Regions from separate parts of the Usitatibacter rugosus genome, predicted to be linked through region 3. Evidence: predicted binding sites of a transcription regulator. Region 3 holds the regulator's gene; each other region holds the start of a gene.
The links. Region 3 encodes sigma-54, which starts transcription at its own class of promoters, with help from an activator protein. Its sites were predicted from a motif close to TGGCACNNTTCCTGCT; they were not measured.
Positions count from the first base shown of each region.

Region 1 (7,896 bases), 1.4 Mb from region 3:
AGTGGGTGCACTACTACGAGACCGACATCGACATCATGGGGTCGATCCTGAAGGCCCTGGGGCGCAACTTCAGCGACTACGTGATCTACACCCCCCAGTCGGGCGACATCCTCGTGCTCGCCGTGAAGCACGGCCGGGTTCCCCCGCCGAGCGACGCACTCTTCCGCACGCCCGCGATGAAGGCCTCGCTCGAGCGGCTCGGGGTACGTTCCCTGAACGAGCTGGTGTTGCATCGCGTGGCCTCGCGCCGCGTGATCGAGCCGCTGGTGGAGCAGACGCGCTATCCGGCGAACTCGGACTACTTCCCCGTCGTCGACTTGAACGCCTCGCGGGCACGCTTTCGCCGCTCGTCGGCGGGGGACATCGCCGAGATCCCGCGCGCGTTCGTGCCGTTCGAATCGCTGGTCGACGGCGACGCGCGCGTGACGCTGGAGGATTTCGAGCGCAAGCGCCCCTACAGCTCGAACCGCATCGAGGATGCGCTGATCGCCGTGGGGTTCGCCGACTTCTTCCTGACCGGCGCCAGCGACCAGGCCGCGCGCGTCCCAATTTCTTCGCGCACGCAGATCGCGTTGGCCCGGGCGGGCTTGAAGCAGTGCGAGATCGATCCCTCGCTGTGGGCCGATGCGATCGAGGGCACCACCCGGGCGATCGCGCAGGCGCTTCGCGGCAAGGTGCTCGATCGCATCTTCGGCGAGATCTGGGATTCTCCCTGCTTCAAGAAGCTGCCCGCCGCCGAGCGGGGGCGTATCGAGCTCTATCGCGCGCTCGCCTATCACGACGCGAAAGCGATGCGCGAGGTCTCGGATCGCCTCGCGGCCATGCCTCACCGCTGGTCGCCCGACGACCTCGCGGTGATCGCGTTGACCGGAGTCTGCGTACGCGTGCTCGAAGGTGATCTCGCCGGAGCCCGTGCCCTCTGGGAGTCCGTCCGTGAGCTCATTCCGCGGCAGGTCAGCAACGCATTCACAACGCGAGTCATCCTGGCCCACATCCCGAAGCTCGGGGAAGCCCGGGCACCTGCACCGGTCACCGGGGCGCCCGCGGCCCCGGCGACACCCGCGACACCGAAGTGACGAAGTACGGCACCTGCGGACACTGCGGGGCAACGAGGGCGTCGCCAAACAGCGCCACACAGCGGGCATGGAGCGCGGATCGCGATCCGTGAGCCTCGCCTCGCCTCGCAGGATCCGTCCAAGTAATTGATTTTTAGTTGGAAAACTCCGTTTCGGGCATTGAACCCGGCGGGGCCCGCCAACCCCTCCAGCTGGCATGCGCGTTGCATTATCGCGAGCAGCCCGCAAGGGCGGCCCTCTTCATTTTCAACCCCGACAGGAGCACCTCATGACCAAGAAACAATCGGGCTTCACCCTGATCGAACTGATGATCGTGGTGGCCATCATCGGCATCCTTGCCGCCGTCGCCATCCCGGCCTACCAGGACTACCTGAAGCGCTCGAAGATCACGGAAGTCGCGGCTGCTGCTGCCGCCTGCAAGACGTCGCTCTCCGAGTACATCGCTTCGAAGAACGCCTTCCCGACCAGCGCCGACGTCGCGGGCTGCTCGACGCAGGAAACCCAGTACGTGAAGACCCTGGCTGTCACCAACGGCGAAATCGCCGTCGAGATCCAGAAGGTCGACACCAAGGTCGACGCCAAGCACCTCTACCTGACCGCGATGAACGATTCCGCCGCGTCGGTCGTTGCCGCCGCTGGCGACTCGATCGCCTCGTGGAAGTGCGGCACGGAAGCCGGTGCCACCGAGTACAAGTTCTTCCCGGCGAACTGCCGCCAGGCCAAGTAACTTCGTAGTACCGGAGCACGAAGGGCGAGAGGCGACTCTCGCCCTTTTTCTTTTCGCCGGACTGACGGCGGACGGCACCTGATGACCATCCGGGGCGGCAGTGCTGTCGCCAAATGGCGTCGCCCAAACCGGGGGTGGCGGAGTCCCTCCGGGCCCGGAGGCCAAACCCGGTATAAGTAACTGATTGTAAAGTCCTACACGGTGTCTTTCAGCCGTAGCAAAGGGCTTCGGAGCGCTTGGCACAGGGGTTGCTCCTATCCGTTCAGCCCCGCGAGGGCGACCCGAATAACCCCCAAAGGAGCACTCACTCATGAAGAAGCAATCCGGCTTCACCCTCATCGAACTGATGATCGTGGTGGCCATCATTGGCATTCTCGCCGCCGTCGCGATCCCGGCCTACCAGGACTACCTGAAGCGCTCGAAGATCACGGAAGTGGCCGCTGCCGCCGCTGCCTGCAAGACCTCGCTGTCCGAGTACATCGCTTCGAAGAACGCGTTCCCGGCCAACGCCGACAACGCCGGCTGCTCGACGCAAGCCACGCAATACGTGAAGACCCTGGCTGTCACCAACGGCGAGATCGCCGTCGAAATCCAGAAGGTCGACACCAAGGTCGACGCCAAGCACCTCTACCTGACCGCGATGAATGATTCCTCCGCGTCCGTGGTTGCCGCTGCCGGCGACTCGATCGCTTCGTGGAAGTGCGGCACGGAAGCCGGTGCCACCGAGTACAAGTTCTTCCCGGCCAACTGCCGCCAGGCCAAGTAATTCCGCAGTAACGCGACACCGAAGGGGCGAGAGGAAACTCTCGCCCTTTTGCTTTTTCCGTCGCCGGACCCGGGGAGTGACGGGGGGCGGCATGTGCTGTCTATTCGGGCCGAATCGAGCCTTCCCAGGCCTGGATACCGCGTTGCGCGGGCTGGCACAGAAACGGCGGCCCTGCCGGGGCGCATCCCAACCGGCTGATTGCAGTGCGTATTATCGCTTTCCCCGCACGCCGCTTCGGAGCCGGATCGACCACCCCGGTCATGGCACGGCAGTTGCATTAACAGGGCAGCCCGCCACAGCGGTCGAGATTTCCCCCCACCCAGGAGCATTCATGCAAAAGAAACAAGCCGGCTTCACGCTCATCGAACTGATGATCGTGGTTGCCATCATCGGTATCCTCGCCGCAGTGGCCATCCCGGCCTACCAGGATTACCTGAAGCGCTCCAAGATCACGGAAGTCGCCGCCGCCGCCGCCGCTTGCAAGACCTCGCTCTCCGAGTACATCGCCTCGAAGAACGCGTTCCCCGCCAGCGCCGATTTCGCCGGTTGCTCGACGCAGGAAACCCAGTACGTGAAGACCCTGGCCGTCACCAACGGCGAAATCGCCGTCGAGATCCAGAAGGTCGACACCAAGGTCGACGCCAAGCACCTCTACCTGACCGCGATGAACGATTCCGCCGCGTCGGTTGTTGCCGCTGCCGGTGACTCGATCGCCTCGTGGAAGTGCGGCACGGAAGCCGGTGCCACCGAGTACAAGTTCTTCCCGGCGAACTGCCGCCAGGCCAAGTAATTCCGTAGCACCGGAAGCACGAAGGGCGAGAGGAGACTCTCGCCCTTTTTCATTTCCGCCGTTGCGTTTATCCTTCACGCCGCCATGACCCGATTCAAAGCCTTCGGCATCCACCTCGCCCTCAGCTCCGCCATCGCGATCGCGGTCGTGGCCGCCATGCTGTTCGTCTGGTACCCCGGCCCGTTCTTCGCGGCCATGGGGGGCAACAACCTCGTGATGATCCTGATCGGGGTGGACGTGGTCCTGGGGCCGCTGATCACGCTGGTGATCTTCAACCCCGGCAAGGCCCGGCACCTGCTGAAGCTCGACTTCACCATCATCGGCATCATCCAGTTCGCGGCGCTCGCCTATGGCATCGCCGTGATCGCCGAGGTGCGTCCGATCTACATGGTCTTCACGGTCGATCGCTTCGACCTGGTCGCGGCGAGCGACATCAAGCCGGAGGAGGTCGCGAAGGTCACGAACCCTGAATTCAAGGACGTCTCCTGGGGCCGGCCGCGCACGATCGCGGTTCGCACGCCCTCGGATCCGAACGAGCAGTTCCGCGTGATCCAGTCGGCGCTCTCCGGCTCGGACCTGCAGACGTTTCCGCAGTACTACGTTCCCTACGAGTCGATGGCCGCGGAGGCCCTGCGCCGCGCGAAGCCGGTCGACACCCTGGTGAAGACCTTCCCGTCGGAGATGGAGATCGCGCTTCGCGATGTCGGCCGCAGCGCCGCGGACGTGCGCTACCTGCCGGTGAAGGGGCGCGTGAAGGACTACAGCGTGCTGATGGACGCGAAGACCGGTGCCGTGCTCGGCATCGCCAAGGTCATCCCCTGGTAGCGCGAGGGGCCCGCCAGGGGCTCGCCTGCAGCGCGAGGCCGTTGGACAGGTAGGTGAGGTAGTACTCGAGGTTGTTCAGCTCGTCCGAGCCTGCCGCGAAGGGCGCAACCCCCATGCGCTCGAGGCACTCGCGCACGCGGGCCTGCAGCGTCACCGCCTGCCCGCCGCGGATCACCACGCTGCTCGCACCCTGGCCGATCGCCGGCGACAGCGGCTGCCCGGCGTAGCGCTTGCCCGCGCCCTGGACGTGGCACGACGCACAAGCCCAGTTCTGCTGGCCCATGCGCGTGGTGTAGAGGCGCCGGCCTTGATCGAACGCCGCTTCCGCCGCGGCGGGGACGCGCACCGCGACCTTCTGGTTCTGCGACAGCGAGCGCACGTACGCGGTGACGGCGCCCATCGACTTGCCGTCGTCGATGTCGAGCAGGGGCTCGGCGTTCGTCTTGAGGCACTGGTTGATCGCCGTCTCCAGCGTCACGACCCGCTTCAGCCGCGCGTCGTATTGCGGATAGGCGCCGGCGATGCGCCGCCCGCCGTTGGGAAAGCACGAGGCGAGCGTGCGGCCGTTCTTGAACTTGCGGGTCCACGCGGCGCGGCCGGCTTCGAGGACGCCGCTCGTGGTGGCGGCGTTGGCATTTTCCGCGAGCTGCGAGCGCAGCTCCGCATCGAAGGCGGCGGAGCCGAGCACATAGTCCGCCGGTGCCAGCGAAGGAAGGTCGCTCTTGAGCTTCGCGGCCGCTTCCGCGCGCACCGCGTCCGCGGCGGCGAGGACCGGCCCCGCGCAGGTGAGCAGCGCGAGCGCAAAGGCGGCGAGGATGCGGTCAGGGCAGCGCATGGAGGAAATCCGTGAGTCGATCGATCTCGCGTGCATCGAGGATGCGATGGCGTCCGTACGGCGGCATCACCGTCGTGGGCTTGGCGACCGTGGGATCGACGATCAGCTCGCGCAGCCTGGGCTTGCCGAGCTCGCGCATGCGGGCACCGGCGAGCGCGGGGCCGAGGTCGGAGCGAGTGGCCGGGCCCGATCCCGCGGGCAATTGGTGGCACGCGATGCAGTAGCCCTTGTCGGGGCGGACGAAGAGGTCGAGGGCCGGGGTTTGCTGGGCGCAAACCGGGAGGGCCATCCCCGCGGCGCAGGCGAGGATGCAGGAGGCGATTCGCATCAGCTGATCTTCAGGGCCTTCTCGGCGGAGCGCTCGTTCTCGAGCAGGACGCGCAGCTCGCGCAGGCGGGACTCCGCGCTGGAGAGCTCGTAGAAATTGGCGTTGCGGAACTTCACGGCGATCTCGAGTTGGTCCACCGCGGCGGCCAGGTTGCCGCGCCGGTAATACGCCTCGGCCTGGGCACGATGCTGCGGCAGGCGCTGCCCCGAGATCTCGAACGCGCGCGACTGCAGCTCGTAGAGCTTGGCGTCGTCCTGGACGATCCGAAGGCGTTCATCGAGATCCGCGAGCGCCTCCTTGCTGCGGCTCTGCTGCACCAGCAGGTTGAGGTAGCCGTAGGCGAGCGCACGGTACTGCGGGTAGGCCTTCAGCGCGGGGCGATAGATGGCGAGCGCATCGTCGGCTTTCCCCTGGTCGGCGCGGATCTGCGCGGCGAGCAGCTCGAACGCGGGATAGGACACGCCGGATTCGCGCAGCGGTGCGAGGGTCTTCCAGGCTTCGTCGAACTCGCGCGCGCGCAGCAGCGAGTACGCGAGGCCGTATACGTCTTCGCGCGGGCGCAGCACCGTCTTCTCCGCGAGCTGCGTGCGGAAATACGAGACGGCCTGCGGCGGCGTGCCGTTCATGCCGCGGAGTTTTGCACGCGCGATGCGGTACTCGAACGTGTCCGGGACCATGCGAGTCGGTAAGCGCTCCACACGATCCTGCATATCGGCAATACGCTCGGTGGTGAGCGGGTGGGTGCGCAGGTACGAGGGCGCGCCCTTGAACTCGTTCAAGCGGTTGGCGCGCAGCAGGCGCTCGAAGAAGGTGACCATGCCACGCGTGTCGAGGCCCGAGCGCTCCATCAGCGTGAGGCCGACGCGGTCCGCTTCCCGTTCGTGCTCGCGGGTGTAGTCGAGCTGGGACTGGATGTTGAGGGCGCTGGCGCCCATCAACGCGGCTTCCGTCACCTGGCCGCTCTGCCCGCTGTTGCCGCGCGAGGCGAGGATGGCGAGCGCGAGCGCGGCGAGGGACGCCATCTGCGCGCCGCGCTGCCCGTACATCGAACGTGCCTGGTGGCGCTGCGTGATGTGCGAGATCTCGTGCGCCATCACGCCGGCCAGCTCGCTCTCGTTCTGCGTGAGGAGGATCAGGCCCGAGAAGACGCCGACGTGGCCCCCCACGAGGGCGAAGGCGTTGACGACATCCTCGTTCACGACGAAGAACTCGAGCTCGCGGCGCGGCGGGTCGGTGTTGGCGAGGAGGCGCTCGCCGAGCGAGCGGATGTACGACGTGACCTCGGCGTCGTCCAGGTACAGGGGATCGACGCGCACCTCGCGCATGATGCGATTGCCGATCGTCTTTTCCTGCGTCTCGGAGAGAGCGTTGACGGACGCATCGCCGAGGTCCGGCAGCCCCTGCGCGGATGCGAGGAGCGTGACGGTCACGAGGGAAGCGGCGAGGGCGCGGAGTTTCACGATGCGGCGGCGGTCTCGGGCATGCTGTTACTATGACGGCCGGGGTTAGGGCAGGTTCATTATGACGGAAAAACTGAGCCATTTCGACGCGGCAGGGCAGGCCCACATGGTCGATGTCGGGGGCAAGCCGGAGACCCATCGCGTGGCCGTCGCGGCGGGCCGCATCCGCATGAAGCCCGCCACGTTCGCAATGGTGGCTTCGGGCACCGCGAAGAAGGGCGATGTGCTCGGCATCGCGCGCATCGCCGCCATCCAGGCCTCGAAGCGAACCTCGGACCTCATCCCGCTCTGCCATCCCGTACCGCTCACATCCGTCGCCGTCGAGTTCACGGCCGACGAGGCGGGCTTGTCGTTCGAGTGCCGCGTCACCGTGGAGTGCACCGCGCGCACCGGCGTCGAGATGGAGGCGCTCACCGCGGTCAACGTGGCGCTGCTCACCATCTACGACATGGTGAAGGGCGTGGACCGCGGCATGACGATCGGTGACATCCGCCTGCTCGAGAAGCGCGGCGGCAAGTCGGGCGACTTCCGCGCGAGCTAGGCGCCCGCCATCCAGGCGAGCACGCCGGCCAGCGCGCTGGCGCCGATCACCGGGATCACTCCCACCCGAAACCGGGTGAGCGCCACGAGCGCGGCGAGGCCGATCAGGCCCGCCCCGATGTCGAATCCTCCTGGCCCTTTCCAGAACACGTGCGATCCGAAGTACAGCGCGAGGCTCGCGATCACGCCGACCACGGCTGCCGTGATGGCGGTGAGCGGAGGTGCCAGCCGCACGTCGTCTCGCGTGCCCTCGACAAGCGGCCCGCCCGCGAGGATGAACAGGAACGAAGGCAGGAAGGTGAACCACGTGGCCACGCTCGCGCCGAGGATGCCCGCGGCGAGCAAGGCCTGTGCGCCGAGGAGCTCGCGCGTCCATCCGCCGAGGAAGCCGACGAACGCGACCACCATGATCAGCGGGCCGGGTGTCGTCTCGCCGAGCGCGAGGCCGTCGATCATCTGCGCGCCCGTGAGCCAGCCGTGCTGCTCGACCGCGCCCTGCACGACATAGGGCAGCACCGCGTACGCGCCGCCGAAGGTCACGAGCGCCGC
Region 1 covers NZ_CP053069.1:1,492,994-1,500,889, forward strand. The annotation lists gene DSM104443_RS07415 (spermine/spermidine synthase domain-containing protein) at 1-1,076, shown strand, start outside; gene DSM104443_RS22020 (pilin) at 1,345-1,803, shown strand; gene DSM104443_RS21845 (pilin) at 2,114-2,569, shown strand; gene DSM104443_RS22025 (pilin) at 2,901-3,359, shown strand; gene tfpZ (TfpX/TfpZ family type IV pilin accessory protein) at 3,444-4,184, shown strand; gene soxA (sulfur oxidation c-type cytochrome SoxA) at 4,171-5,019, opposite strand; gene DSM104443_RS07445 (cytochrome c family protein) at 5,006-5,347, opposite strand; gene DSM104443_RS07450 (M48 family metalloprotease) at 5,347-6,807, opposite strand; gene moaC (cyclic pyranopterin monophosphate synthase MoaC) at 6,869-7,348, shown strand; gene chrA (chromate efflux transporter) at 7,345-7,896, opposite strand, start outside.
Region 1: a site for sigma-54 is predicted at 2,041-2,056, ahead of DSM104443_RS21845 (pilin). Genes of this name have one in related genera too.

Region 2 (7,896 bases), 1.2 Mb from region 3:
TCGGGAAGCACGGCCCCAAGGGCAAGAACATCGTGAGCATCGAGCCGGTCCAGCAGTAACGGCTCTCGCCCACGCGAAAGAGCCCCGTCCCGTACGGGGCTTTTTCATTTCCGGCAGCGGTTTTATCCAGCAACCCTACAAGTGCCCGACATCGCCCTCTTCCTCGTCGCATCGGCGCTCCTCGCGGTGGCGCCCGGCCCGGACATCGTCTACGTGCTCACGCGCGGCATCGTGCAGGGGCGCAAGGCCGGGTTCGCCGCGGCACTGGGCTTCGCCACGGGCTGCATCTTCCACACGCTGCTCGCCGCCCTCGGCGTCGCGGCGCTGATCCGCTCGTCGCCGCTCGCGTTCGACCTCGTGCGCTACGCGGGCGCGGCGTATCTCATCTGGATCGGCATCCAGGCGCTGCGCCACGCGTCGTCGTTCGCGCTCACCGAAGGCGGCGAATCGAAGGCGTACCGGACGATCTTCAAGCAAAGCGTGCTCGGCAACGCGTTGAATCCGAAGGTGACGCTCTTCTTCCTCTCGTTCCTGCCGCAGTTCGTGAACACCGAAGCCGGCAACGTCGGCGCGCAGATGCTGTTGCTGGGCCTGGTCTTCATGGCGGTGACCGTCGGGGTCTTCGGTGCCGTGGCGTTCTTCTCGGGCTGGATCGGCGAGTGGCTGCGACGCAAGCCCGCGATCGCCAATCGCCTGAACGTGTTTGCCGGTGTGACCTTCATCGGCCTGGGTATCCGTGTCGCGCTGCCGGACATGAAGTAGTTTCCTGTGTCCTCTGTGTAACCTCTGTGTCCTCTGTGCTGAAACAAGCCTGTTAAAACGACCCTGTTGAAACGACGCCATGAAATTCTTTGACGAAGCCCGCATCGAAGTCCTCGCCGGCAAAGGCGGCGACGGCTCGGCCTCGTTCCGCCGCGAGAAGTACGTCCCGCGCGGCGGGCCCGACGGCGGCGACGGCGGCCGCGGCGGCAGCATCTGGGGTGTCGCGGACCTCAACATCAACACGCTCGTCGACTATCGCTACACGCGCATCTTCCGCGCGAAGCCGGGCGAGAACGGCCGCGGCCGCGACCAGTTCGGCCACGGCGCCGAGGACATCATCCTTCGCTTCCCGGTCGGCACCGTGATCAAGGACATGGATACCGGCGAAGTCATTGCCGACCTCGCCAAAGATGGCCAGCGCGCGCTGCTCGTCGCCGGCGGCAAGGGCGGCCTGGGCAACCTCAATTTCAAGTCGAGCACCAACCGGGCGCCGCGCCAGTTCACGCCGGGCGGCGCGGGCGAGGAGCGCAAGCTCGAGCTGGAGCTGCGCGTGATCGCCGACGTGGGCCTGCTCGGCATGCCCAACGCCGGCAAGTCGACGCTGATCCGCGCCATCTCCGCCGCGCGCCCGAAGGTCGCCGACTATCCGTTCACCACGATGCATCCCAACCTGGGCGTCGTGCGCGTGGGCGAGAACCGCTCCTTCGTCGTGGCCGACATCCCGGGCCTGATCGAAGGTGCCGCCGAAGGCGCGGGCCTCGGCCACCAGTTCCTGCGCCACCTGCAACGTACTCACCTGCTGCTGCACATGGTCGACCTGGCGCCCTTCGACGAGAACGCCGATCCCGTGCACGACGCCAAGGCGATCGTGGCGGAGCTGAAGAAATACGACGCCGCGCTCGTGAAGAAGCCGCGCTTCCTGGTGCTGAACAAGGCCGACCTGCTCGATCCCAAGGAGGCCGAGAAGCGCGCCAAGGCCTTCGTGAAGAAATTCGCGTGGAAGGGCCCCTGGTTCCTCATCTCGGCGATGAAAGCCGAAGGCACGAGCGACCTCACGTTCGCCGTGATGGATTTCCTCGAGGGCGCCAAGCACTCGGCGGCGAACACGAAAGTGCGGAAGGAAGCCGAATGACCACGCCGCTCGCCCAGGCGAGGCGCGTGGTGGTGAAGATCGGCTCGACCCTGCTCACCAACACCGGGGCGGGGCTGGACCGCGAGGCCATCGCCGACTGGGTGCGGCAGATCGCGGAGCTTCGCGCCCGCAACATCGAGGTGGTGGTCGTTTCCTCCGGCGCCATCGCCGAGGGCCTGAAGCGCCTCGGCTGGACCAAGCGCCCGCACGCAGTGAACGAGCTGCAGGCCGCGGCCGCCGTGGGCCAGATGGGCCTCGTGCAGGTGTGGGAGTCGTGCTTCTCCGAGCGGGGGCTGCGCACGGCGCAGGTGCTGCTCACCAATTCCGACCTTGCCGACCGCAACCGGTATCTCAACGCGCGCACGACGCTGCGCACCCTCGTCTCGCTGGGCGTGGTGCCGGTCATCAACGAGAACGACACGGTGGTGGTGGACGAGATCCGCGTGGGCGACAACGACACGCTGGGCGCCCTCGTGGCGAACCTGCTCGAGGCCGACGCGCTGGTGATCCTCACCGACCAGCAGGGCCTCTACTCCGCCGACCCGCGCAAGGACCCGGCGGCGACACTCGTCTCGCGCGCCCGCGCGGGCGACCCGCACCTGGAGACGATCGCCGGCGGGACGGGCTCGCACCTCGGCAGCGGCGGCATGATCACCAAGGTGCTCGCGGCCAAGCGCGCGGGCCGCAGCGGAGCACATACCGCGATCGTTTCGGGCCGCGAACCCGACGTGCTCTCCCGCGTCCTCGCGGGCGAGCCGATCGGCACCCTGCTCGAGGCCGAGCGCGAGCCCATCGCGGCGCGCAAGCAATGGCTCGCAGACCACATGAAGCCGGCCGGCCGCATCACCCTCGATGCCGGCGCGGTGAAAGCGCTCACTCACGACGGCAAGAGCCTGCTGTCCATCGGCGCCACCGCCGTGGACGGGCACTTCGGCCGCGGCGAGGTGGTGAGCGTCTGCGCGCCCGACGGCCGGGAAATCGCCCGCGGCCTCGTCAACTACGGCGCCGCGGACACGGCCCGCATCCTGCGCAAGCCCACCGCCGAGATCGAGGCGGTCCTGGGGTACCTGGCCGAGCCCGAGCTCATCCACCGGGACAACTTGGTCGTACTGTGACGTAACACGGCCTTGGGCCTGACCCGGAACGGACCCCGGACGGACGCACGGCAGGCATGGAAGCCCCGGATTCTGTGGAATATTCCGTAGACCTCGGGGTTCATGCGAACATAGGGTACCGGGTGGCACGTTGGTCGCTTCCCACCCTACAAACGACGCGTGTCTCAAAGCCCAGGAGCACCGCATGCTGCGCACAGCCCCCACCTGCCCGACCCCGAAATCCTTTCGCCTTGCACCGCTGGTGGTCGCATTGGCCGCCGCGTTGCCGGCAGCCGCAGCCACATTCACGGTCACCTCGACCGCTGATTCGGGCGCTGGCACCCTGCGCCAGGCGATCATGGACGCGAATGCCGCCTGCTCTACCGGTGGTGCGAGCCATGTCATCACCTTTCCGGGCTCCGGGCCTTTCTTCATGAACCTGAACAGCCCGTTGCCCACGATCCAGTGCGCAGCGACCGGCCAACCGCTCAGCATGACCATTGACGGCACCAGCCGCGCGACCTGGACCGCCAACAACAGCAGCAGCGGCTGGAACGCCAACGCCGAGATCCAGATCGACGGGTTCAACGCCACGTTCGGCGGCTGCGGCATAGGTGCCTTCCTGTACGGCGGCACGCTGACCGTGACCGGCGTGCGCATGACCAACTGGCTCTACGGCGGCAACGCGATCTGCGCCTCGCTCGGCCCGCTGGTCGTCAAGGGCAGCCTGATCAGCGGCAATTCAAATGGGATCTCGCTCGCCTCGGGCTTCACGAACACCATCGGTGGCGGGACCGCGGACCGCAACGTCATCATCGCCAACTCGACCTATGGCATCAGCGGCTCCACCGCGGGCGGCTCGATCACCAACAACCTGATCGGCATCGCCGTGGACGGCGTGACGTCGGCCGGCAACGGCCGGGGCATCAACGTCGGCAGCACCGGGGCCTTCACGATCAGCGGCAACTACATCGGGAACAACTCGCTGGGCGGCATGCAGGTCACGGGCGGGCCCATGACCATCACCGGCAACAAGATCGGCAACGACACCTCCGGCAACGCCGCGCCGAACGGCGCGTCCGGCATCCGCATCAACTCCGTGTCGCCGATCAGCATCACCGGCAACGTGATCTCGCACAACAGCACCGCGGGCATCGAGATCTCGGCCGGCACGGGCGTTTCGATCAGCCAGAACTCCATCTACGCGGAGCCGTACGGGATCATGCTGGGCTACGGCGGCGCCATCAACGACGCGGGTGACGTCGATAGCGGCCCCAACACGCTTCAGAACTGGCCCCAGATCAACGGCGTCACCACGGATGGCGCCAACACGCAAGTGAGCTACTCGTTCACCAGCGCGGCCGGCACCTTCATTCTCGAGTTCTTCGACAATCCGTCCCCGGTCAACTCCGAAGGCAAGACTTTTGTCGGATCCAAGACCGTCACGGTGCCCGCAGGTGTTTCGAACGCGACGCATATCATCCCGGGCATCTTCAACAACATCTCCGCCACCGCGCGCAACAGCGCGACGGGCGACACCTCCGAGTTCTCGTTCAGCGAAGCGGTCATCCCCGTGCCGGCCGTCACCGTGAACCCGACGGCGGTGAACTTCGGCAACGTGCCCGTGGGCAGCTCCAGCGCGCCCCGCACGATCACCTACACGAGCTCGGGCGCCGGCGACTGGGAGCCTTACTACGCCGAGCTCAATGATTCGCCCACCTGCTACGGCGGCACGATCGCCTATGGCGGGGCGTTCATGCTCACCTCGGATTGCGATTTCGAGATGGGGTACTCGCCTGGGAATGGCTGCTCCGTCACGGCGACCTTTGCCCCGTCCGCCCTCGGCCCGTACTCGGCCTATCTCTGCATCTTCGACAATTCGGATAACGGCTTCTCGTCCGTCTCGCTGGCGGGCAACAGCGTCGTTCCCCCGACGCTCACCCTGCTTCCGTCGGCCTACGACTTCGGCGGCGTGAGCGTGCGCACGACGTCGCCGCCGGCGCGATTCATCCTTCGCAACCCCGGCTCGACGCCCGTCGATTTCACGACCAGCGTCAATCCGCCGTTCGCGATCGATGCCGCGGGCACCAGCTGCCGCAGCCCGATCAACCCGGGCACGTCGTGCAACATCAGCGCGACCTTCACGCCGCCGTCCCAGGGATCGTTCAGCGAGCCGCTGGCCGTCACGCCCAGCGCCGGAACCACGGCGTATTCGCAGCTCATGGGCAGCGGCGTCGTGGGGCCCAACTTTGCGGTCCCCAACTCCATCGAATTCGTCTACGCGCTGGGCAACGATCCCACGCTGCATGAGCTGCGCCTCACCAACACCGGAACCGCGCCGCTCACGTTCGACAACATCACGGTGGCCGGCCCCGGCTTCACGCTGCAGAATCCCTGCCCCTCGACGCTCGCACCGGACGAAAGCTGCGTCCTCACGCTCGGCTTCACGAGCGCCACGACCGGCCAAGTCGAGGGCTCGCTCACCATCAACTCCAACGCCCCCGGCGGCCAGCGCGTGGTCCGGCTCTTCGGCCTGAGCCAGACGCGCCCCGTCCCGCTGATCGACGTCTCTCCGCGCGAGATGTCCTACGGAGCCCGCGCGTTCGGCACCGTGAGCCCCTCGCAGCGGATCACGATTCGCAACGTCGGCGGCGCGCCCGCGATCATCAACAGCATCGTCCCGAGCCCCGACTACGTGATCGTGAGCACGACCTGCACGACCACGCTGGCACCGCTCACGTCGTGCACCGCGGACGTCTCGCTGCAGGCCCTCTCGTACGGGCAGCGCCGGGGCACGGTGGTGGTGATCGCGAACGACGAAAGGTCGCCGCATTCGGTCAGCCTGCTCGGCACGAGCTGCCGTGGCTCGGGATTGATCCTCGGGCGACTGGGCATCACCACGGGCTGCCAGCCGTAACGCGGCGCCCGGCGCGCCGAGCGTGGCCCGCGTCCTCTGCGCCTGGGAGTACGGGGGCGACCTCGGCCACATCCAGCGGCTCACCGCCCTCGCGGTCGCGTTGCGCGACGCGGGGCACGAACCGGCGCTCGCCTTCTCCAACCTCCAGCACGCGGGCGCCACGTCGCGCGGCTTCCGCTGCTACGCGGCACCGCTGACGACCGGCGTCGAACGCCCCAATCTCTCCCCCGCAAGCCTCGCCAGCATCCTGCTGGACCTCGGGTTCCACGACGGCGGCGGCATCGAGGGGCCAGTCCGCGCGTGGCTCTCCCTCTTCGAGCTCGAGAAGCCCGATGCGATCGTCGCGGACTATGCACCGGTTGCACTGCTCGCCGCGCGAGTCGCGGGCATTCCGGCCGTCACCATCGGCAGCGGCTTCAGCTCGCCGCCCTCCGTGCATCCGCTGCCGAGCCTGCGCCCGTGGCAGGCGATCACCGAAGCCACGCTGCGCGGCGCCGACGAAGCGCTCACCGCGAGCGCGAACAAGGCGCTGACGGCACTCGGCGCGCGGCCCCTCGCGCAGGCCTCGGAGATCTTCGCCGCGCGCGACGACATCCTCTGCACGTTCGAGGAGCTGGATCCCTTCGGCCCGCGCGAGGACGCGGAATACCTGGGTCCGCTCGACGAATCCGTGCCCGGTGAAGAGGTCACGTGGGCCGGCGATCGCCGCCCTCGCGTGTTCGCCTACCTGAAGCCGCGCTATCCGGGATTCATGGGGCTGCTCGCCGCGCTCGAGGCGACGGCCGGAGAGGCCATCGTCGTGGCACCCGGCCTCATGGCTCCGCAGGCGCAGGCCCTGTCGAAGCCGAACGTGCTCGTCGTCCCGCGCGCCGTCTCGCTCGCCCCCGTGCTCGCCGATTGCGACCTCTGCATCGGCCATGCCGGCCTCGGCCTCACGTCGAAGGCGCTCGCGGCGGGCGTGCCGATGGCATTGCTCCCGATGCACCTCGAGCAGTTCCTCATCGCGCGCCGCGTCGAGGCGCTCGGGGTTTCATCGCACGTGCGCCCCACGCCGCCCGATCGTCCGCTCCCCGATCCCACGCCGTGGATCGCGGGCTTGCTGCGCGACGAGGAGCGCAGGGCGAAAGCGAAGGTGCTGAGCGCGCGATTCGCGAGCCACTCGCCTCGCGCATCCGCGACGCGTGCGGCGGCACGCGTCTGCGCCATCCTCGGGGCCTAGAACATGGCGCGCATCGCCCTCGCGTGGGAGTACGGCGCGTCCTTCGGCCACGCGGCCGCCGTCGCCCGCCTCGGCGACGCGCTGCGACAGCGCGGTCACACGGTCTCTCTCATGCTGCGCGAGCTGCGCCCGCTGCAGGCGCTGCCCGAGACCCGCGCGCTCACGGTCTTCCAGGCGCCTGCATGGACGGCGGACGCACCGAACTTCACGCCGCGCAGCTTCGCGGAAGTGATGGTCGGCGCGGGCTACCGCGATCCGGTCACGTTCTCGGGAATCCTCTCGGCGTGGCACGTGCTCTTCGCGGGCTGGAAGCCGGACCTCGTGATCGGCGACTACGCCCCCACGGCGCTCATCGCGGCACGCGCGCTCGGGATCCGCCGCGCCACCTACGGCAACGGCTTCTTCACGCCTCCGGCTGGAAGGCCGATGCCGCCGTTTCGCACCGACCTGCCGGCCCAGGAACAGGACATCGCGAACTCGGAGGCCTTCGTGCTCGGCATCGTGAATGGGGCGCTCGAGCGCCTGGGCGCCGCGCCCCTCGAATATCTCGCGCAGCAGTTCGAGGTCGACGAGCATTTCCTCTGTACATTTCCCGAGCTGGACCACTACTTCCCGCGATCGCGCGTGGGCTACTGGGGACCGCGCATGTCGATCGACCGCGGCCGCCTCACGGATTGGCCGGAGGGCCGCGGCAAGCGCGTACTGGTGTACTTGCCCGCCACACAACCGTCGCTCGACGACCTGTTCCGCCAACTGCGCGCACGGGGCGCGG
Region 2 covers NZ_CP053069.1:3,453,347-3,461,242, forward strand. The annotation lists gene rpmA (50S ribosomal protein L27) at 1-59, shown strand, start outside; gene DSM104443_RS16305 (LysE family translocator) at 142-762, shown strand; gene cgtA (Obg family GTPase CgtA) at 842-1,894, shown strand; gene proB (glutamate 5-kinase) at 1,891-3,009, shown strand; gene DSM104443_RS16320 (choice-of-anchor D domain-containing protein) at 3,194-5,905, shown strand; gene DSM104443_RS16325 (glycosyltransferase) at 5,928-7,124, shown strand; gene DSM104443_RS16330 (glycosyltransferase) at 7,128-7,896, shown strand, end outside.
Region 2: a site for sigma-54 is predicted at 3,133-3,148, ahead of DSM104443_RS16320 (choice-of-anchor D domain-containing protein). Genes of this name have one in related genera too.

Region 3 (7,896 bases):
GTGTAGACGAGGTCGCGCTGCCAGCTGCACGGCCAGCGGCGGAAGAAGGGGATGATCTCGAGCGGATGGAACGTGCCCTGCGCCATCTGGGCCCGCACCCGCGCTACGGTCTCGTCGTCGTTCGCGACCTGCGGCGTCATGGCTTCGATGCTACGGCCTGCGAGGGCCGGGGACAACGACGCTTTCACGGACGCTTCTCGAGGTACTCGCGGATCTTGCGCTCCTCCCAGTCGGCGCCGAAGAAGTTCGGGCCGACGAAGACGCTCAAGCCGTGCGCGAGGAGGCCCATGCCCCAGCCGAAGGCCGACCAGCCAGCCCAGATGCGGCCCGGGTTCTGGATCAGGTTCAGCGTGAAGAGGCCGCCGATCACGAGCACGTAGATCAGGGCGTGGATGTACCAGCCGCGGAGGTTCCGGGCATGGCGGCGGGCTTCGCGGTAGCGGGCGTTCTGGGTGATGTCGTCCATGGGGCTCCTCCGGGGGGTGAATCGATGGCCGCAGGATAGCCAGCGGGGGTGCTCCGGAGGGACCGGTTGCGACGAACTGCGGCCGGGATTCGCCAATCGCCGGTAAAATGGCGTGGCCGGCGCGGGTGTAGCTCAATGGCAGAGCAGAAGCTTCCCAAGCTTACGACGAGGGTTCGATTCCCTTCACCCGCTCCACCCCTCCCCGTGCCCGCGAAGACCCCCTCCCCGACCATTCCCGCGTTCGCCGCCCGCATCGTGCGCTGGCAGGTGAAGCACGGCCGGCACGGCCTGCCCTGGCAGGCCTCGAACGACGCCTACCGCCGCTGGCTCTCCGAGGTGATGCTGCAGCAGACGCAGGTCGCCACCGTCATTCCCTACTTCGAGCGCTTCCTCGTCCGCTTTCCCGATGTCGCCGCCCTGGCCGCGGCGAGCGAGGGTGACGTGCTCGCCCTGTGGAGCGGGCTCGGCTACTACGCGCGCGGCCGAAACCTCCATCGCGCCGCTCGCGAGGTCGTCGAGCGGTTCGGCGGCGTCTTTCCCGTGCGATTCGACGAGCTCGAGTCGCTGCCCGGAGTCGGACGCAGCACCGCGGCCGCCATCGCCGCGTTCGCGGGCGGCGAGCGCCGCGCCATTCTCGACGGCAACGTGAAGCGCGTGATCGCGCGGCACGCGGGCATCGGCGGCGACCCGTCATCGTCGCCGGTGCTCGAAGCGCTGTGGGACGCGGCCGAGGCGCGGCTTCCCGCGAAAGGCATCGAGGCCTACACGCAGGGGATGATGGATCTCGGCGCCACCGTCTGCCTCGCGCGGAACCCGCGCTGCGACATCTGTCCCGTGCGCATCGACTGCGTCGCGGCGAACGAGGAGCGCGTGGACGAGCTTCCGGGAAGAAAGAAACGCGCGGCGAGGAAGCACCGCAGCACCGCGATGCTGGTCGCGATCTCGAAAGGCGAGGTGTTGCTCGTGAAGCGTCCGTCGCCGGGTATCTGGGGCGGACTGTGGTCGTTGCCCGAGATGCTTCCGGGCGATGTTCCGAAGCGCGCGACGCCTCTTCCCCCGTTCGAACACGCTTTCACTCACTACACACTTGCAGTGCGCCCCTTCCAGATGGACGGGGCCTCTCCGGAATTTCGTCTCTTCTTCCGAAATTCCGGAGAGGCCCCGTCCATCTGGTTGGCACTCGACGATGTAGCACAAGCAGCGTTGCCCGCACCGGTCAAGAAACTACTGCTGGAAATCACGCGATCAGCTTCTGCTGCCTCAGGAACCGGTGGAGGATCGCGAGCCGCACCGAAGCGTCGCGCAGCTCGAGCAGCTTCTGCTTCACGTCGTTCCTGAGCGGCAGGATCTCGGCCAGGCGGAAGCTCACCCAGCTCGCGTCCTCGAAGGGGTGCGGCGCGGTGAAGCGATCCTCGCCGATGCCGATGATGGCCTTGCGCAGGAACTCCGCGCTCTCCTCCAGCCCCGGCGTGTCGGCCATCTCTTCCTCGACGGCCAGGCGCTCGATCTCGCCCACGATGAGCCCGTTGGCGCCGGTCTCGGTGGAGACGATGCGGAAGCGCTCGAGGCCCTCGGCCTTCACCTTGAGGATGCCCAGCTCCTCCATGTCGGCCTCGGCGATGCGCGCGAGGCAGCCCACGGGCTCGGGCACGGCGGGCGTGCCGACTTCGGCGCCCTCCTTGATGAGGCAGACGCCGAACAGGCTGCCGGTCTTGAGGCATTCCTTCGCCATGTCCATGTAGCGCGCCTCGAAGATGCGCAGCGGCAGCAGCGCCCGCGGATAGAGCACCGTCGACAGGGGGAAGATCGGCACGCGCTCGGGCTTCCGCCCCGCTCCGAGGAGGTTGAGGATCAGCACCCGCTAGACCCTCCACACATCGCGATGGCGGAGGATCACCTCGTAGTCGGAACCGAAGCGCTCGGCGAGCTGGCCCGCGACGTACACCGAGCGGTGCCGCCCGCCGGTGCAGCCGATCGCCACGGTGAGCGAGGCGCGCTGGTCGAGCACGTACTTGGGGAGCCAGCGCTGCAGGAAGCGCTGGATATCCTCGATCACCACGCCGGCCTCGGTCTCGCGCTCGAGGAAGGCCACCACTTCCGGATCGGCTCCGGTGAGCGGCCGCAGCTTCGGGTCGTAGTGGGGGTTCGGCAGGAAGCGCACGTCGAACACGAAATCGGCGTCGAGCGGCACGCCGCCCTTGTAGCCGAACGACATCACGACGAGCGAGAGCTTCGCGCGGTCGAGGACGACGAGATCCTGGATCCAGCCGCGCAGCTGCGAGGGCGTGAGCGCGCTGGTGTCGATACGCTGGCCGATCTCGGCGACGCTCTCCAGGAGCTTCCTCTCCTGCGAGATGGCCTCGTGGATGGTGCGGCCATCGCGCGCCAGGGGATGGGGCCTGCGCGTCTCGGAGAAGCGGCGCACGAGGCTCTCATCGGTCGCATCGAGGAAGATCACGCCGACGTCGCTGCCGCGCTCGCGCTCGCGCGCCACGATCGCCGGCAGCTCGCCCAGCGTCTCGGGGCTGCGCGCATCGGCGCTGATCGCGACCTTCGGCTCCTTCCGGGAGGCGACGAGGTCGTGGATCATGCCGGCCGGAAGATTATCGATGCAGAAGAAGCCGGCGTCCTCGAGCGCCTTCAGCGCGACGCTCTTGCCGGACCCGGACACGCCGGAGAGGAGGACGAGCTGCATGCCGCTAATCCGCTTCCTCGCGCCGTGCGGCCTCCGACTCGTCGCGCATCACCGCGGCCTGGCGGGCGATGAACTCGCGCGTCGAATCGATGCCGCGCGTGAGCAGGATGTGGTTGCGCACCGCCGCCTCGACCAGCACCGCGAGGTTGCGGCCCGGAGCCACGGCGAGCGTGACCGAGGGCACTTCCACGCCGAGGATCGGCTGCGTGCTCGTGCGCGTGGAGAGCCGGTCGCGCTCCATGTTGCCGTTGGCCGGGCTCTCGAGCGTGACGATGAGGCGCAGCGTCTTCCGCGGCCGCACCGCCGTCTCGCCGAAGATCGAGCGGATGTTGAGCACGCCCAGGCCGCGGACCTCGAGGAAGTCCCTCAGCATCGGCGGGCAGCGCCCGGAGATGGTCTCGGGTCCGATCTGCTGCAGCTCGACCGCGTCGTCGGCAACGAGGCCGTGCCCGCGCGAGATGAGCTCCAACGCAAGCTCGCTCTTGCCGATGGAGGAATCGCCCGTGATCAGCACGCCGATCTCGAGCACGTCGAGGAAGACGCCGTGCAGCGTGGTGATGGAGCCCAGCTCCTGCTGCAGGTAGGGGCGCAGCACGTTGATCACCTGCTGGCTCGGCTCCGGCGAAGCGAGCAGCGGAGTTGCCACGTGCGCCGCGGCGTCCTGCAAGTTCGGAGGCACGGGCATGCCGTCGCAGACGATCACGGCGACGGTCTCGCCGCCCACGGCGCGAAGCGCCGTCATCTCGCGCGAAGCGGGATCGAGCGACTCCAGGTACTCGAGCTCGCTTCGGCCGAGGACCTGCACCATCAGCGGGTGGATGAGGTTGAGGTGGCCGATCAGCCCGATGCCCGGGCGCGCGAGCATGGTGCCGGTGATCTCTCGCGACGAGCCGGCGGCCCCCGCGATCCACTCGAGGCCGAGGCGCTCGCGCCGGTCCTCAAAGAGTTGCTGAACGCTGAGCCGGGGCATAGGGCGACCATCCGGTGATCATGCCGTGGACCGTCGCCGCATCGGGTGCGGCGAGCAGCGCGTCGCGAAAGCCCGTGTCGCTGAACATCTGGGCCAGCTCCGAGAGGATCTGCAGGTGCGCCTCGGTCGCGTGCTCGGGAACGAGCATCGCGAAGACGAGCTGCACCGGCTGGCCGTCGGGTGCTTCGAAGGGAATCGGCGTTTGCGTGCGCACGAAAGCGCACACCGGTTCCCGCAGGGCCTTGATGCGTCCGTGCGGGATGGCCACGCCGCAGCCCAGTGCGGTGGAACCCAGCTTCTCGCGTTCGAAGAAGCTGTCGAAGACCCGCGCGCGCGGGATGGCGCGCGAGTTCTCGAACAGCAGCCCGACCTGCTCGAACAGGCGCTTCTTGCTCGTGGCGTCCAGGTCGAGCAGGACGTGCGAGGCGGGCAGCAGCGGGGATACGAGGTTCACGGCGCTCTCCGGGGGGAGGCCTATTCCTCTTCGGCCTGGCGGATGGTGACCGGGTTGTGGCGCGTTGCGGATTTGAATTTCTCCTTGTGCTTCACGACCTGGCGGTCGAGCTTGTCGATCAGCCCGTCGATGGCCGCGTACATGTCGACCTCGTGGCACTCGCAGTGGATCTCCTTGCCCGCGAGGTGCACGTTCGCCTCGATCCTCTGGTCCAGCTTTTCCACCGTCATCACGACGTTCACGTCGATCACGTGGTCGAAGTGCCTCTCGATCCTTTCCAGCTTGGTGACGACGTACTGGCGGATCGCGGGGGTGATGTCGACATGGTGCCCGGTCAACTGGAGGTTCATCGATGGCTCCTTTTCGCGGTGCGGGTGACGGGAAGACTCTAGATCGACTTGCGCAGGTTCGCCGGCTGGATGTGCATCGCCTCGCGGTACTTTGCTACGGTGCGCCGCGCGACCTGGATGCCCTGTTGCGCGAGGATGTCCGAGATGCGGTGGTCGGAGAGGGGCTTCTTGCCGTCCTCCGCCGCGACGAGCTGCTTGATCAGCGCGCGGATCGCCGTGGCCGAGCAGGCGCCGCCGGTATCCGTGGAGACGTGGCTGCCGAAGAAGTACTTCAGCTCGAAGATGCCGCGCGCGGTCAGCATGTACTTTTGCGTGGTCACGCGCGAGATGGTGGATTCATGCAGGCCGACGGCCTCCGCGATCTCGCGCAGCACCAGCGGGCGCATCGCGACCTCGCCGTGCTCGAAGAAGTTCTTCTGCCTGTCCACGATCGACTGCGTGACTCGCAGGATCGTGTCGAAGCGCTGCTGCACGTTCTTGATGAGCCAGCGCGCTTCCTGGAGCTGGCCGGCCAGATGCTTGGCGCCGTTCTCGCGGGATGCCTGGAGGATATCCGCGTACATCTTGTTCACGCGCAGGCGCGGCATCGCGTCGCGGTTCAGCGCCGCGACCCAGCGCGTGCCGACGCGGCGCACGACGACATCGGGCACCACGTAGCGGATGTCGCCGCTGCCGAAGCTGCGGCCGGGCTTGGGGTCGAGCGAGACGATGAGGGCGCGGATCTCGCGCAGCTCGTCTTCGTCCACGCCCAGCGTGCGCTTGAGGCGATTGAAGTCGCGGGCGGCAAGCACGTCCAGGTGCTTGGCGCAGAGCTCGACCGCGGGCGCGAGGTAGGGCGTGTCGGTGGGCAGCGACTTCAGCTGCAGGGTGAGGCATTCGCTCACGTCGCGCGCCGCGACGCCGGCGGGGTCCATGTTCTGGACGTGCTTCAGCGCGATCGCGATTTCCTCCAGCTCCAGCTCGGCGAATTCGTCGATGGCGTTGTCGAGGAGCTCCTGGAGGGTCTGCTGCAGGTAGCCGTCTTCGTCGATGTTGCCGATGACGAGGGCGGCCAGGCGCTTGTCCCGCTCCGTGAGCGAGGTGAGCGAAAGCTGCTGGGTGAGGTGGTCGTGGAGCGTGACCTCGGCCGCGGCGAATTGCGTGAAGTCCTCGCGGTCGTCGTCGCCGCGGCGCGATCCGCTGCCGCCCATCTCCTCGCCGCCGCCGTTGTCTCGCATGGGCATTTCGTCCATGCGGTCGCTGCGCTCTTCGCGTTCCTCTCGCTCGTGCGCCTCGGCGGCGGGCTCCTCCTGGGCCGAGGAGGTCGGGGAGCCCTCGGGGGCGGCGCCGCGATCGCCGATCACGCTCGTGGGTTCGTCGGGCGCCAGGTCGGCGCGCTCCAGCAGGGGGTTCTCGGCGAGATAGCGCTCGAGCTCCTGGTTCAGCTCCACCGTCGAAAGCTGCAGCAAGCGGATCGACTGCTGCAACTGCGGCGTGAGGGTGAGGTGCTGGCTGAGCTTTAGCTGGAGGCTGTGCTTCATGAGGTGCGAAAGTGCCAGGGGATAACGGGACGTCCGCTACAGGCGGAAATTCTCCCCGAGGTAGACCTTTCGGACAGACTCATTGTAGATGATTTCCTCGGGCTTCCCGAAGGCGAGCACCGACCCCTGGTTGATGATGTAGGCGTGGTCGCAGATGCCGAGCGTCTCGCGCACGTTGTGGTCCGTGATCAGCACGCCGATGCCGCGCTCCTTCAGGAAGCGGATGATCTGCTGGATATCGAGGACCGCGATGGGATCGACGCCCGCGAAGGGCTCGTCGAGCAGGATGAATCTCGGGTTCGTGGCCAGCGCCCGCGCGATCTCCACGCGGCGGCGCTCGCCGCCCGAGAGCGCCGTGGCCGGGCTCGCGCGCAGGTGGCCGACGTGGAGGTCGTCCAGCAATTGCTCGAGACGCGTCTCGATCTCGCCCGCCTCGAGGCCCTGGAGCTCCAGCACCGCCTGGATGTTCTGCGCCACGGTGAGCTTGCGGAAGATCGACGCTTCCTGCGGCAGGTACGAAAGCCCCAGGCGCGAGCGGCGGAAGATCGGCAGGTGCGTGAGGTCTTCCCCATCGAGCATCACCTTGCCGCTGTCGATCGGCACGAGGCCCAGGATCATGTAGAAGCAGGTCGTCTTGCCGGCACCGTTGGGGCCGAGGAGGCCGACGACTTCGCCGCTTTCCACGGTGAGCGACACGTCGGACACGACGCTGCGCTTGCGATAGCTCTTCTTCAGGCCCTCGGCCCGCAGCACCGCGGGCTGCGGCTCGCTCTTCACCAGCGTGAGGTGTTCGCGCAGCGGCGCGGGCGTGGCAGCCATCGTCAATGGGTGGCGGGGCCCGAGTCGGACTTGAGGGTGAGGGGCGACGACGGCTTGGCCTCGCTCTTCGCGTCCTTCCCGTCCTTCGCGTCTTTCTTCTGCGGGACGAGCGTGGCCTTCACTCGCGATCCGGGCGTGCCGGGTTGCGCGGCGCCGACCTCGAAGAGCTCGCGGCTGGTGTCGTAGGTGATGAGGTCGCCGGTGATCTCGCCCTGCACGCTCTTCAGGCGTGCCTTGTCGAAGAGCTTCAACTTCGAGCTCTTGTCGTCGAATTCCGCGCGCGCGGCCCAGCCTTCGATGAAGTCCTCGGCCTTGTCGCGCTTCTGGCGGAAGGTGACGGGCGCGCCGTTGGCGACGTAGAACTTGTTGCGCTCCGCGTCTTCCTTCACCGTGACCTTGTTCGCGGTGATGCGCATCGTGCCCTGCGTGATGACGACGTTGCCGTCGAAGACGGTGACGCGGGCGTTGTCGTCGCCGGTGAGGAGGTCGGCGCCGATGTTGATTTCCTTCTCGCGGTCCGACTTCTCGGCGAGCACGGGCAGCGCGGCAAGCGCCAGCGCGGTGAGCAGGGTGAGGCGAAGCGTGCGCATTGCCGGTCTCCTAGCGGGCTGGAGGCTTGTAC
Region 3 covers NZ_CP053069.1:80,410-88,305, reverse strand. The annotation lists gene DSM104443_RS00405 (sensor histidine kinase) at 1-140, opposite strand, end outside; gene DSM104443_RS00400 (2TM domain-containing protein) at 185-466, opposite strand; tRNA gene DSM104443_RS00395 (tRNA-Gly) at 588-661, shown strand; gene mutY (A/G-specific adenine glycosylase) at 671-1,804, shown strand; gene DSM104443_RS00385 (LON peptidase substrate-binding domain-containing protein) at 1,704-2,324, opposite strand; gene rapZ (RNase adapter RapZ) at 2,328-3,161, opposite strand; gene hprK (HPr(Ser) kinase/phosphatase) at 3,166-4,131, opposite strand; gene DSM104443_RS00370 (PTS sugar transporter subunit IIA) at 4,100-4,585, opposite strand; gene hpf (ribosome hibernation-promoting factor, HPF/YfiA family) at 4,606-4,935, opposite strand; gene DSM104443_RS00360 (RNA polymerase factor sigma-54) at 4,974-6,455, opposite strand; gene lptB (LPS export ABC transporter ATP-binding protein) at 6,492-7,274, opposite strand; gene lptA (lipopolysaccharide transport periplasmic protein LptA) at 7,277-7,864, opposite strand; gene lptC (LPS export ABC transporter periplasmic protein LptC) at 7,875-7,896, opposite strand, start outside.

Region 4 (7,896 bases), 230 kb from region 3:
CTCACGAGCTCGTAGCGCTCGAACGCCCGGGCGGCCTCCTCGGCGTCGCTGTCGGCGGCGAAGGAGACGACGTTCTGCTGGTAGATCGACGCCACTTCCACGTCGGGATCGGTCACCAGCAGCTTGTTCAGCGGGAGGACACCCAGGAGGCGATCGTCCCGGTCCACGATGAAGATGGCGTCGGTCTGCGCCGGCAGCTCGTCGTAGCGCCGGAGGTAGCGCAGCGCCACTTCGACGGTGACGTCGTCGCGGATGCTCACCACTTCGAAGTCCATCAGCGCGCCGACCGTGCCTTCCGGATACGACAGGGCCGATTGCAGCTCGGCGCGCTCGTCGACGTCCTGCGCCTCGATGATGTCCTGGACGATCTCTTCCGACAGGTCGGGCGCGAGGTCGGCGATCTCGTCGGCATCGAGGTGCTGGGCCGCGGCGACGATCTCCGCGCTGTCCATGTCCGCGAGGAGCGTCTCGCGCACCGCATCCGACACCTCGAGGAGGATCTCGCCGTCGCGGTCGCTGCGGACCAGGCCCCAGACCGCGATGCGGTCCAGCGGCGGCAAGCCCTCCAGCACGTAGGCCACGTCCGCGGGGTGAAGGCCATCGAGGCGCTTCTGCAGCTCGGCGAGGTTCTGCTTGTGCACCAGGCCTTCGACGAGCGCGGGCTTGCGCCCGTCCTGCTCGCCCTGGCGATGGACGAGGTCCTCGACCAGCTTCTGCTTCGCGATCAGGCGCGTCACCGCCTCCAGGTGATCCTGGGGCGATTCCGAACGCGGGATGTCTTCGGGACGGCGGGCCATGAGCCCGCCCATTGTAAGCGGCTAGGGCAGCTCGGCCGCGGGCATTCTCGCGAGGATGATCCCGGTCTTGCGCTCGAGCCACGCGGTGTTGCGGTTGCGGTCGTAGAAGCGCGGGTTGGGAACGATGGCGGCAAGGCGCGCGGAGCCCTCGGGGCCGAGCGCAGAGGCGCTGGTGCCGTAGTAGTGGCGCGCGGCCGCCTCGGCGCCGAAGACGCCGTCGCCCCACTCGATCACGTTCAGGTACACCTCGAGGATGCGGCGCTTGGGCCACAGCTTCTCGATCATCACCGTGATCAGTGCCTCCTGCCCCTTGCGCCACAGCGTGCGGTTGCCGGAGAGGAAGAGGTTCTTCGCGAGCTGCTGCGAGATGGTCGAGCCGCCGCGGACCACCTTGCCCTTCTGCTTGTTCTTCTCCATCGCCTTCTCGATCGCCTCCCAGTCGAAGCCCTCGTGGTCGACGAACTTCGCGTCCTCCGCGGCGACGATGGCGCGCTTGAGGCTGGGCGAGATCTTCTCGTAGGGCACCCACTGCTGCTTCAGCTTCGCGTCGGGCTTCTTCTCGCGCAGGCGCTCGAGCTGCGCTTCCATGAAGGCCGTCGACTGCGGGTTGTGGTCCTTCCACCACCACACGCGCGCGAGGAACGTGAGCTCGTAGGCGATCAGCAGCGCCGCGAGGCCGGCCAGCAGCCACGCGAAGTAGCGCGCGAAGGTCTTCATGGGCGAGCGCGCATCGTCGCCAGCACCGCCGCCGTCGCGGGCCGCGTCCCGTGCCAGACAAGGAATGCCTCGGCCGCCTGCTCCACCAGCATGCCGAGCCCGTCGCTGCCGCGCGCACCCAGCGCACGCGCGTGCTCGACGAACGGCTTCGCGGCCGGTCCGTAGGCCATGTCGTAGGCGAGCGCGCCGCGCGCGAGGCAGCCTGGCGCCAGCGCGAGCGGCGTGCCCTTCGTCGACGTGGACGTCGCGTTGATGAGCACGTCGAAGCTTCCGTCCGCGACCCCGGCGAGAGTCCGCGCTTCGATCGGGCCGAGCGACGCGAACTCCTTCGCCAGGGCTTCGGCGCGATCGAGCGTCCGGTTCGCGATCACGAGAGCCGCGGGCCGCGATTCCAGCAAGGGCGCGATCACACCCCGCGCTGCACCGCCTGCGCCCAGCAATGCGATGCGCGCGCCCGCGAGCGACACGCCGAGATTGCGCGTGAGGTCGGCGATGAGCCCGGCGCCGTCGGTGTTGTCCGCCGCGATGCGTCCGCCCGTCGAGGTGAGCACGTTCGCCGCACCCGCGAGGCGCGCGCGATCGGTGGCGCTCGCCGCGAACCGCAACGCCTCGATCTTGAACGGCAGCGTCACGTTGGCGCCGCGCCCGCCGCCTTCGAAGAACGCGCTCGCCGAACCGGCGAAATCCTCCATCGGCGCGAGGAGCGTCGCGTACTCCAGGGCGGTGCCGGTCTCCATCGCGAACTGCGCGTGGATCGCCGGCGAGAGGCTGTGGCCGACGGGATTGCCGATGACCACGAAGCGCGGGGGCGTTGCCATCATTTAATAGGTATGGGGGTGACGAGCGTTGAGTTTTTGTGTTGATGCTCTATGATGGTGCGTGCGGCCAAAATTGGCACCATGTTCGTGCGTCGCGGCCAAAAATCGACGAAGTACGCATTGGCGTTCAATGCCTTACGTACAATCGCCAGTGGCATGTTTTTCGCTATTCAGAGGCCTCGACCGGGTCATTTCGGCCGCTCGTTTACCATTTCTGTGCATTCACCACCCCTCAGGAGAACTCCATGGCAGTCGGCGACGTATTCAAGACGATCAAGGAAAACGAGGTCAAGTTCGTCGACCTCCGTTTTACCGACACGAAAGGAAAAGAACAGCACGTAAGCGTCCCGACCAAGTTCTTCGGGGAAGACAAGTTCACCGACGGCCACGCCTTCGACGGATCGTCCATCGCCGGTTGGAAGGGTATCGAAGCTTCGGACATGTTGCTCATGCCGGATCCGGATTCGATGCGCATGGACCCGTTCTTCGACGAGCCGACCCTCGTCCTGTCGTGCGACGTGCTCGAGCCCTCCACGGGCAAGGGCTACGAGCGCGACCCGCGCACCATCGGCAAGAAGGCCGAGGCCTACCTCAAGAGCTCCGGCCTCGGCGACACGGCGTACTTCGGCCCGGAGCCCGAGTTCTTCGTGTTCGACGCGGTGGAGTGGAAGGTCGACATGTCGGGCTCCAGCGTGAAGATCTACTCGGAAGAAGCGCCCTGGTCCACCGATGGCAAGTTCGAGGGCGGCAACCTCGGCCACCGTCCGCCGGTGAAGGGCGGCTACTTCCCCGTGCCGCCGGTCGATTCGCTGCAGGACATGCGCTCGGCCATGTGCCTGGCACTCGAGGAGCAGGGCGTCGAGGTGGAAGTGCATCACCACGAAGTCGCGGCGCCGGGCCAGTGCGAGATCGGCACGAAGTTCAACACGCTCGTGAAGCGCGCCGACTGGCTGCAGATCCTCAAGTACACCGTGTGGAATGTCGCGCGCTCGTACGGCAAGACGGCCACCTTCATGCCGAAGCCGGTCGTGGGCGACAACGGCTCGGGCATGCACGTGCACCAGTCGGTGTGGAAGGGCGGCAAGAACCTCTTCGCCGGCGAGGGCTACGCAGGCCTCTCCGACTTCGCGCTCTATTACATCGGCGGCGTCATCAAGCACGCGAAGGCGCTGAACGCGATCACCAACCCGGGCACCAACTCGTACAAGCGTCTCGTGCCGGGCTTCGAGGCTCCGATCAACCTCGCGTACTCGGCTCGCAACCGCTCGGCCTCGTGCCGCATCCCGTTCGTGTCGAGCCCGAAGGGCCGCCGCGTCGAGGTGCGCTTCCCGGATCCGACGGCGAATCCGTATCTCGCCTTCGCCGCGCTGCTGATGGCGGGCCTGGACGGCGTGCAGAACAAGATCCACCCCGGCGATCCGCTCGACAAGAACCTCTACGACCTCGAGCCCGAAGAGGCCGCGAAGGTGCCGCATCCGTGCGCGTCGCTCGACGAGGCGCTGGAGAGCCTGGACAAGGACCGCGGCTTCCTCAAGGCGGGCGGCGTGTTCACCGACGACATGATCGATGCGTACATCGCGCTCAAGTACGAGGAGGTGCAGCGCTTCCGCATGACGACGCACCCGGTCGAGTTCGACATGTACTACTCGTCCTGACGGATTCGCGAATGGACGCGACAAAGGGGGCGGGCGACCGCCCCCTTTGTGTTTTTTTCCACCCCCGACCACAAGCTATGGGGGTGTCACACAACTATCTCATTGATCTAGTTGCTTTTTTCATGACGCCATCGCATCCTTTCCTTCCCGTTTCGCGAATGGGAGCGCGAGATGAAGAAGCTCTGGATTGCAACGTTCCTGGCAGTGACGAGCGCAAGCGCGCTCGCGCAGTCCACGATCTACAAGCACGTGGACGCGAACGGCCGGGTGACGTACACGAACAAGCCGATGAAAGATGCCGCGGTGGTGGAGCTCGAGCCGCTCACGCTGATCCCGGCCACGCCCACCGGCATGCTGCAGCCGCAGGGCGTCGCGGCGAAGCCGCCGGCCGCACCCACGCCGGCACCGGCTTCGGCCGAAGCGAACATCAAGCCCGCGGTCGCGATCGTGACGGCAATGCCGTCGGCGAGCGCGGTGAGCTTCCCGAAGGTGGACACGTCGCTGCAGAAGAAGCGCGACGAGGAGCGCCGCCGCATCCTCGAGGAAGAGCTGAAGGGCGAGGAAGACCAGCTCTCGAACGTGCGCCGCAACCTCGGCGAAGAGCAACGCAACCCCGAATTGGTCGCCGTGGTGCGCATGGCGCAGGCCACGGCCGATCCGACGCCGTCCCAGCAGGTCGAGCTTCGCAACAAGCTCGAGAAGGCCTCCGGCCGCATTCGCGGCCTGCAAGCTACCGCAGCCGAGCACGAGAAGAACATCGAGGCGCTCAAGAAAGAGCTCGGCGCCTTGAAGCCCTAGCCTCGACCAGTCCCCCTTTCCGGCGTCCTGCCGACGCGCCGGCCCCCGTGGCTGGCGCGCTAATTGCTTTTTGTTCGTCTGAACGCCGGCCATGAGCGTGCTCTCCGGATTGGAGCTGCTCTCGGCCGCCGTGCTCCTGCTCGACGACGAACTCCACGTGACCTACGCCAACCCCGCTGCCGAAACCCTGCTCGCCCATGGGCGCAAGCACCTGCTCGGCGCCGGCATCGACAAGGTGCTGCCGGGCAACGACGCTTTCGTCGGGCGCCTGCAGCAATCGCTCGAGTCGGAGGCCGGGTTCAACGACAACGACCTGGTGCTGGACGTCGCGGGCGAGGCGGTGCACCTGCACTGCGTGATCAGCCCCACCGAGGCGGGCGATGGCGTCCTGCTGCTGGAATTCCGCGAGCTCGAGCAGCAGCTGAAGATCGCGCGCGAGGCGCGCATCCTCGAGCAGCAGCAGGCCAACCGCGAGCTGCTGCGAAACCTCGCGCACGAGATCAAGAATCCCCTGGGCGGGATCCGCGGCGCCGCGCAGCTGCTCGAGCGCGAGCTGTCCGATCCGGAGCTGCGCGAGTTCACGCAGGTGATCGTGAAGGAAGCCGACCGCCTGCAGTCGCTCATGAACCGGCTGCTCACGCCGAACCGCCTGCCGCGCATCGAGCCGGTGAACATCCACGAGGTGACCGAGCGCGTGCGCGCGGTGCTCCTCGCCGAGTTCCCCGAAGGCCTGTCGATCCGCCGCGACTACGACACCAGCCTTCCGGATCTCGTCGGCGACAAGGAAAGCCTGATCCAGGCGGTGCTCAACGTCGCGCGCAACGCCGCGCAGGCCACGAGCGGCAAGGGCGAGATCGCCATCATCACGCGCATCGAGCGGCAGGTGACCGTCGCACGCCGCCGGCATCGCCTCGCGATCGCCGTCACGATCGAGGACGACGGTCCCGGCGTGCCTCCGGAGCTGGCCGAGCTGATTTTCTATCCCATGGTGAGCGGGCGCGAGGGCGGCACGGGCCTCGGCCTGTCGCTGGCGCAGAGCTTCGTCGGCCGCCACCAGGGGATGATCGAATACGAGAGCGTGCCGGGCCGCACGCGCTTCACCCTGCTGCTGCCCGTGCGAGCGCGCGAAGCGGCGATCGCGGAGTTCCGATGAACGCTGTCCCCATTTCCCTGCCCGACCCCGCCGTCTCGTCCGTCTGGATCATCGACGACGACCGGTCCATCCGCTGGGTGTTCGAGAAGGCGCTCGCGCGCGAGGGCATCGCACACCGCACCTTCGGCACCGCGCAGGAAGCGCTCGACTACCTCGACGACGAGCTCCCGCAGGTCGTCGTGAGCGACATCCGCATGCCGGGGCTCTCGGGCCTCGAGCTGATGCAGCGCTTCAAGGAACGCCTGCCCGCCACGCCCGTGATCATCATGACGGCGTATTCCGACCTCGAGAGCGCCGTCGCCGCGTTCCAGGGCGGCGCCTTCGAGTACCTTCCCAAGCCCTTCGACGTGGATCACGCCGTGGACCTCGTGCGCCGCGCGATCGAGGAGAGCCGCCGCCAGCAGGTCGAGGCTCCGCCGGAAAATGCGGAGACGCCCGAGATCCTCGGCCAGGCACCGGCGATGCAGGAAGTCTTCCGCGCCATCGGCCGCCTCGCGCACTCGCATGCGACGGTCCTGATCACCGGCGAGTCGGGCACCGGCAAGGAGCTTGTCGCCCGGGCGCTGCACCGCCACAGCCCACGCGCCGGGCGCGCCTTCATCGCCATCAATACGGCCGCGATTCCCAAGGACCTCCTCGAAAGCGAGCTCTTCGGCCATGAGCGCGGAGCCTTCACCGGAGCGCAGACGATGCGCCGCGGCCGCTTCGAGCAGGCCGAGGGCGGCACGCTGTTCCTGGACGAGATCGGCGACATGCCGCCCGATCTCCAGACTCGACTGCTGCGCGTGCTCTCCGACGGGCAGTTCTACCGCGTGGGCGGCCACACGCCGCTCACCGCGAACGTGCGCGTGATCGCGGCCACGCACCAGGACCTGGAGGCGCGCGTGCGCCAGGGGCTCTTCCGCGAAGATCTCTACCACCGGCTGAACGTGATTCGCCTGCGCCTGCCGCCGATGCGCGAGCGCCGCGAGGACATCCCGATGCTCGCGCGCCATTTCCTGGCGAAGAGCGCCCGCGACCTCGGCGTCGAGGGCAAGCGCCTCACCGATGCCGCGCTCGCCTTCCTCGCCGCGCAGGACTGGGCGGGCAACGTGCGCCAGCTGGAGAACCTCTGCCACTGGATGACGGTGATGGCCCCGGGGCAGGTCGTCGACGTGAAGGACCTGCCGCCGGAAGTGCGCGGCGATTCGCCCTCGTCCGCGGCGAGCCCGGAATCCGATTGGCGCCGCGCGCTGGAGCGCGAAGTCGCCGCTCGGCTGGCCCGCGGGGAATCCGGCGTGGCCGATCCGCTCACGCGCGACTTCGAGACCGCGCTCATCGTGAAGGCACTGGCGCACACCGGGGGACGGCGCATCGAGGCCGCGACGCTCCTGGGCATCGGGCGCAACACGCTCACCCGAAAAATCCAGGAACTGAAGATCGACACGAAGGAATAGGTAATTAGGGTCTGACCCTATTTGTTTCCGTACTTGCGTTCGAATTCGGCTGCTGGCAACGCTGCGCTCGCGTAGTACCCCTGGTATTCGTCGCAGCCGAGATCGCGCAACGCGTTGAACTGCGCTTCCGTCTCCACGCCCTCGGCCACCACCGAGAGACGCAGCGAGTGCGCCATGGCGAGGATCGCCTTGATGATGGCGAGGTCGTCCGGATCGCTGTGGATGTCGCGCACGAACGAGCTGTCGATCTTGATGGAATCGACCGGCAGCGTCTTCAGGTACGAGAGCGACGAGTAGCCCGTGCCGAAGTCGTCGATCGCGAGGCCCACGCCCAGCTCGCCCAGGCGGTTCAGCAGCGCCGCCTTCTCCGCGATGTTCTGCATGAGGATCGATTCGGTGAGCTCCAGCTCGAGCGTCGCGGGATCGATGCCGCTGATGGTGAGCGCCTGGCTCACCGCCTTGTAGAGGCGTTCGCCGTCCACGACCTGGCCCACCGAGAGGTTCACCGAGAGGCGCAGCCCC
Region 4 covers NZ_CP053069.1:4,412,654-4,420,549, forward strand. The annotation lists gene mgtE (magnesium transporter) at 1-797, opposite strand, end outside; gene mtgA (monofunctional biosynthetic peptidoglycan transglycosylase) at 819-1,514, opposite strand; gene aroE (shikimate dehydrogenase) at 1,511-2,335, opposite strand; gene glnA (type I glutamate--ammonia ligase) at 2,578-3,987, shown strand; gene DSM104443_RS21035 (DUF4124 domain-containing protein) at 4,159-4,785, shown strand; gene glnL (nitrogen regulation protein NR(II)) at 4,877-5,938, shown strand; gene ntrC (nitrogen regulation protein NR(I)) at 5,935-7,374, shown strand; gene DSM104443_RS21050 (bifunctional diguanylate cyclase/phosphodiesterase) at 7,392-7,896, opposite strand, start outside.
Region 4: a site for sigma-54 is predicted at 2,485-2,500, ahead of glnA (type I glutamate--ammonia ligase). Genes of this name have one in related genera too.